2 regions of the Clostridium sp. HMP27 genome follow, and region 2 is predicted to be linked to the other one. Evidence: riboswitches for the same ligand, from Rfam matches in the RefSeq annotation. Region 2 holds a riboswitch; the other holds the start of a gene.

Region 1 (3,427 bases), on a different contig from region 2:
CAGATATACATTTTCTTATAAGTTCATGAGGGGAATATGGGTTAAATAATTCCATAATGGCTTCTTGCAAGCCCCATGTAACTACACCGCCTTCCTCCATAAACTCTGTCAAAAACTCTTGCCTGATTTGTGGATATTGTAAGATTTCTGCCATCAAATCTGTTAAGTATAGGACCTCCACACCTTCTTTTTTTAAAATATTGGCAAATTCAGTGTGCTCTTTGCGAGCTTGTTTTAAATAAGCAATTTCATCAAATAAAAGTCTTCTTAAATAATCTGGCACTATATTTTCAATTTCTTCCCCAGGGCAGTGAAGTAGTACACATTTTAGTTTTCCTATTTCGTTGTAAACAGAAATACTTGGGTTAGAATACATAGGCTTCATCCTTTCTATTATCTATTCTAACCATTAGTTTATCAATTCAATAAAATATTATGCTAATTTATATTTACATAGAAATGGATTAAAGATTAATTGGATTTAATTCTATTAAATTCAGATGTTATTTTTTGTAATTTATCTTTATTTGTAATCAAAGTGAGTCCAGTAATTGCTAGAGCTTTTGCACCGATAATTAATGCCTCATCGGCTTCCTTAGAAACAGATGCTTCACAAAATTCAGGGGTATGTCCTACTAAGGTATTACCACCAATTTTTATATGAGGATGTATAGTAGGAACAACCTGACTTATATTTCCTGCATCTGTTGACCCTAATCCCTCTTTTGCCTTGGTGCTTATTTCTAAACCAAGCAAGTTAGAACTTTCAATAAATAGTTCATCAAAACTTTTATTGATAAGAAAGTTGTCAACTTTATTTTGAAAGGCTATTATATTTAGTTTCGCACCAGTGGCAAGAGCAGCACCTTGCGCAATGTTTTTAATTTTAGAGGTAACTTCATCACAAATTTTTCTAGTAGCTGCACGAATAAAAAATCTTGCTTTTGCATAATCAGGCACTATATTTGGGGCATCACCACCATGAGTAATAATTCCATGTATGCGTACATCCGTAGGCACATGTTGCCTTAAGGCATTTATACCGTTAAAAAGCTGAATAACCGAATCTAGGGCATTAATACCCTTTTCAGGTGAACCTGAGGCATGGGCTGATTTGCCTATGTATTCGAAATCAAGTGGGTCCACAGCTAGAGAATTTCCAGTTACCCCTGTTGTATTTGCTGGATGAATTATCATACAAGCATCTATACCCTGAAGCAAATTATGATTAACAAAACTTGCTTTGGCACTTCCATTTGGTCCACCTTCTTCTGCAGGAGTACCTAGGACTACGACTTCTCCACCTATTTCATCTAAAAGGCATGAAAGGGAAATAGCGGCTGCCGTACTAATTGTTCCAATCATATTATGCCCACAGGCGTGTCCTAGTCCTGGCAAGGCATCATATTCTGCTAAAAATCCTATAGTAGGACCTCCAAGCTTTGTTGATTTTTTTCTTGCTATAAAGGAAGTATCATGACCTGCTACAGCTCTTTCTACAGAAAAACCTGAATCAGCCAAGGTATCTGCAAGAAGTCTAGATGCAAAAAACTCTTGATTACCTATCTCCGGATTATCATGAATTTGATGACTTATTTTTATATATTTATCTCTTTCATTGTCCAATTTATCAATAATGCTTTTTTGATAGTTATTTAATATTTTACTCATTGTAATAGTTCCCCCTTTTTATAAGCATATAAAGATACTAGTCTTTATAAACTTGCGATAATAAAATTAGATAAAATAAAAATCTTCTTCCTAGATGGAAGAAGATTTTAAAACATAAACTCTTATAAGAGCAATATTTAAATTTAACACCTTCCCTCATCTACCAGAACAAACTTCTGTTGGATTTAGCACCATACAGGCTAATGATACCTGCTGGTTGCTGAGACGTCATAGGGCCAATCCCTCGGTCTCTCTTGATAAGGATACTTATTAACTTTTAACTTTATCATGACAAAGATTAATTGAGTAAGATTATATATGCATAAGTAAGAATTGTCAACAAATTTATAATGTTTGTTGGATTGACGGTAATGTATGATTATTACATGATTAAATAAAAAATTTTGTGAATTATGTTTAATTTAATAATTTATTTTTCAATACTTTCCCCAAATATATTAAAGTATATTTATTATATGAATAGCAAAAAAAGTTTATTTTTCTATAAAAAATTTTATTGACATTTAAAAAAGATGAGAATATAATAAGTCTCAAGCAGAAAATGCTAACTTAAAAATCGAATATAGATCCTTATCTAGAGAAGCAGAGGGACTGGCCCGATGAAGCTTCAGCAACCAGCAATGCTTATTTGCAAAGCAAGGTGCTAAATCCTGCAGACATTAGTCTGAAAGATGAGGGAAGGTAATAGTTTAAAAGCGGTCCTTCCATGGGGCTTTTTTTATTGAAGTTATCCTCTTTCTCATCTGGGAAAGAGGATTTTTTATTTTATTTGGGGAGGGAAATGAATGATTTATTTAAAGGATGTTAAAAAAGTCTATGAAACTAAAGAGCATAAGATAGAGGCTGTGAAGGGAGTGAACTTACATGTAGAAGCTGGCAAGATAATGGGAATTATCGGATATAGTGGAGCAGGGAAAAGTACTTTAATTAGATGTATTAATTTACTTGAATCTCCTACTTGCGGCGAGGTAATTGTAAATGGGAAAAACCTCACAAAGTTATCACCGAAGGAGCTTAGAAAAACTAGGGAAAAGATAGGTATGATTTTTCAGCACTTTAATCTTATGAGGAGTAGAAATGTATTTGAAAATGTAGCCTATCCTCTTAAAGGAAAAGGTCTTACTAAAGAACAAATAAAGCAAAAGGTAGAAAGCCTTTTGGAATTAGTGGGATTAAGCGATAAAATAAAGGTTTATCCTGGAGAGCTAAGTGGAGGACAAAAGCAAAGAGTTGCCATTGCTAGAGCACTAGCAAATGACCCACAGGTGCTTTTATGTGATGAAGCTACTTCAGCATTAGATCCTCAGACAACTGGATCCATTCTAAAGCTTTTAAAACAAATAAATGAAGAATTACGACTTACAATAGTTATCATTACTCATCAAATGGAAGTTGTTAAAGAAATATGCCATAAGGTAGCAGTAATGGAGGGGGGAGAAGTTATTGAAGAAGGAGATGTTCTTCAGATATTTATAAATCCTAAGGCACAAATGACTAAGGATTTTGTATCTACAGTATTTCATTATGATAAGATTTATGAGGTTTTAGATAAGGAGTCCTTTATAGGAGAGCTTACTGAAGAGGAAGTGATTGCAAAGATATCATTTGTAGGTCAGAAATCAGGCCAGGCCTTTATTTCAAAGGTTTCTAGAAAGTTTAAGGTTGATGCAAGCATTTTATTTGGTAATATTGAAATAATTCAAGAAGTACCTATAGGAAATTTAATTGTCAAATT
Region 2 (3,427 bases):
CTATATATTTTTCATGAACTTCTTTAATTATTTCAGGGTGTATAATATTATACATCTCCGGAATTTCTCCAGCTATAAGTCCTCTACTTTGGAGCATTGTTCCCATAGCTCCATCGAAAAATATAAATTGCTTTGCTAAAATATCCTTAATCTCCACAGTCATTACCCCTTTTTCTATATTGACATTCTATAAAATTATTGCATTTCTTACATTCAGAATGCTGAGCTTTGATGTTCTTATCCTGAAATCCTATTACTGCACTTACTGATTTTCTTGGTATTAAAATATAATTTTCAGTTACTGTAAGCCCTATGTTTTTTTGTGTATCTAAAGCACTTATTATTTGGGGTTGAATATCTATTAAAAAATCTCCATATCCAGGGCTATATCTATAGGTAATGTCTAGTGTTTTACTTCGAGCTTCCTTTTGTATCTCCTTTTGAGCCTCATCACAAATCCATTCTACGCATACAGATGCACATGCATCTAATATTAGTGCTCTAGTCATGCTTACTTTTTCATAATACCTTATTTTAGTATCCATATTGCTTCCAAGGGTTGCTGCCATAACAGCGCACATAGATGACTCCTTAAGATGTTCCAATATATCTTTTCCTTTGAACACCAAATTGCTTTCTAATAATCTTACTTGTTCCCTACTTTTCTCAATATCAAATATTTTATATGTGTATTTACAATTTGAAATTTCTTTTACTTCATTTATGCATTCGTCTATTAACAAATTTATATTCGTATCAATAACTCCATTTTTATATCCAAGATATCTTAGGACTTCTTTTTTATCTATATGCATCCTTATCCCCCTCAAAGTTACCTATATATAATTTAGTCTTTATAAAATGTAGTACTAAATCCCTTATCCAAAACATATCTCGCATACTCTTTTGCTCCGAATAAAGATAAATCCTTATAGTTGCCACATTGAAGATCATTAGCTGCTGGTACTTCATCTGATTGTAGTACTTGTTTTAAAGATGTTTCAAGAGCATTTTTTACTGTTGTTGATTCTACATCTCCCCACAGTATAAGGTAAAACCCAGTTCTGCATCCCATTGGCGATAAATCAATTACATTTTCCAAGTGCTCCCTTAAATATCCTGCAAGAAGATGTTCTAAAGCATGTAATGATGCCGTTGGCATTGCCTCCTGATTTGGTTGCAAAAACCTTAAATCAAACTTTGTTACTTTATCACCATTTTTCCCATTAAGAACTCCTGCTTTTCTTACATATGGTGCACTAACCTTCCTGTGATCTAATTGAAAGCTTTCTACCTTTTCCATATAAAATTCCTCCCTATAATTTATATATTAATATAACCTATACTTATATTAAATAATGGTTTTTAAAATCATTAAAGCCTATTCTCACTATTTAATGCACTTACAATAGAATCTATGTTAGATACTATCTTTTTAGCTACCTCTGGATTATTCATTGTATATATGTGAATGCCATCTACTCCTGAAGACAACAAATCAATTATTTGCTCTGTAGCATAGGCAATCCCAGCATCTCTTAATGCCTGCGGGTTATCTATATATTTATTTATTATTTTCGTAAATTTCTCTGGAATATGTGCGCCACATAAACTTGCTATTCTAACTATTTGTTTACTATTTATCACAGGCATAATACCTACTTCAATAGGAATGTTTATTTTCTTATCCTCTGCCCTTTGCTTAAAGTCATAAAAAAACTTATTATTAAGAAATAATTGAGTTATCATAAAATCCACTCCTGAGTTTACTTTGCTTTTAAGATTTTTAAAATCCTCGTCTGCGCTATTGCTTTCAATATGGGTCTCCGGATAGCACGCTGCCGCTATACAAAAATCCCCATGATTCTTTATATCTTTTATTAAATCTTCTGCATATTTAAAATGAAGAGGTTCTGGGAATTTAAAGTTTGTGTCTTGAGGCAAATCTCCTCTAAGTGCTAGTACATTTTTAATATTGTTTTCTTTTAAATCATTCAAAATTCCATTGACTTCGTCTCTAGTAGATGTCATGCACGTTAGGTGCGCTAGTGCTTCAATATTATATTTATTTTTTATAATAGAAGCTATCTCTACAGTCTTATTCCTAGTTTCACTGTTTCCACCTGCCCCATAGGTTACACTGATATAATCTGGTTTCAAAGGTGCTAATTCATCAATTGTATTATATATAGTATCGATTGAAGATTCTTTTTTAGGTGGAAAAATCTCAAAGGATATTATCGGTTTCTTGCGTGAGAATATGTCTTTTATATACATTTTCGAGCCCCCTAATAAATGATTTTTTATTATTAGATTAAAATCTTTGCTTTTCACTGAAAGTTTTGTATACTTAATAAAAAAATAAGACCTAAAGGATATCCTTTAGGTCTTTATGCCTATTGCCATCCTTATCTTCCAGCTTTCGCTGCAGGAATTGGCACCATTGTATGAATTATAAAAATACATACCGGTTGCCGGGCTTCACAGGGCCAGTCCCTCCACCTCTCTTGATAAGAAATATTCTGTTTTTCTTATGATTATATATGTGTATTTTATTAATGTCAACCTTTTGTTTATTTCCCTCAAAGTTTTTATATTAACAATCTCTAACAAATCTTTCTATTCTTTTAAGTGCTTCCATAATGTTATCCATTGAAGAAGCATAACAGGTTCTTACGAACCCTTCTCCACACTCTCCAAACGCGTGTCCTGGAACCGCTAACACTTTTTCCTTCATTAGAAGTCTTTCACAAAACTCATCTGATGTTAACCCAGTTGATTTTATACATGGGAATAAATAAAATGCCCCCTTAGGTTCGAAACAATCAAGCCCCATCTTTCTAAATCCATTTACCATTACTCTTCTTCTTCTATTGTATTCTCTGACCATTTCTTGAACATCTCTATCACTATTTTTCAAAGCTTCAATAGCAGCATATTGACCCGTTGTATTAGAACACATAATTGCATATTGATGAATCTTTTTCATAGCATCTATTAATATACGATGTCCACAAACATAGCCCATTCTCCACCCTGTCATAGCGTAAGATTTTGAAAAACCATTGATAACTATAGTTTTTTCGTACATTTCCGGAAAGCTTGCAATAGAAACATGCTCTCCTTCATAAGTTAATTCAGAATATATCTCATCTGATAATACAATTATGTCCTTATCTTTAAGAACATCTACAATTGCTGATAATTCTTCCCTTGTCATAATGGCTCCAGTTGGGTTATTTGGAAAAGGCACAATAACTACTTTAGTCTTTGGAGTTATCGCCTGAGCAAGCAACTCTGGAGTTAATTTAAATTCATCTTCAGCTCTAAGATTAATAACCACTGGTTTAGCACCAGTGAAAACAGTGCATCCTTTATATGCAACGAAACTTGGTTCCGGTATAATAACTTCATCACCTTCTGCAAC

The links. Region 2 has a riboswitch for S-adenosylmethionine ahead of metF (methylenetetrahydrofolate reductase [NAD(P)H]). Riboswitches for the same ligand answer to the same signal wherever they lie in the genome.
Region 1: it holds a riboswitch for S-adenosylmethionine, as region 2 does, so the genes downstream of both, DP68_RS04555 (M20 family metallopeptidase) here and metF (methylenetetrahydrofolate reductase [NAD(P)H]) in region 2, are expected to answer to the same signal.

The regions. Positions count from the first base shown of each region.
Region 1 is NZ_JMFY01000008.1:31,794-35,220, forward strand. It holds gene arcA (arginine deiminase) at 1-376, opposite strand, end outside; gene DP68_RS04555 (M20 family metallopeptidase) at 472-1,671, opposite strand; SAM riboswitch class I at 1,825-1,935, opposite strand; SAM riboswitch class I at 2,260-2,370, shown strand; gene DP68_RS04560 (methionine ABC transporter ATP-binding protein) at 2,478-3,427, shown strand, end outside.
Region 2 is NZ_JMFY01000001.1:209,788-213,214, reverse strand. It holds gene DP68_RS01000 (homocysteine S-methyltransferase family protein) at 1-157, opposite strand, end outside; gene DP68_RS00995 (vitamin B12 dependent-methionine synthase activation domain-containing protein) at 147-815, opposite strand; gene DP68_RS00990 (S-ribosylhomocysteine lyase) at 848-1,303, opposite strand; gene metF (methylenetetrahydrofolate reductase [NAD(P)H]) at 1,375-2,277, opposite strand; SAM riboswitch class I at 2,406-2,517, opposite strand; gene DP68_RS00980 (aminotransferase class I/II-fold pyridoxal phosphate-dependent enzyme) at 2,597-3,427, opposite strand, start outside.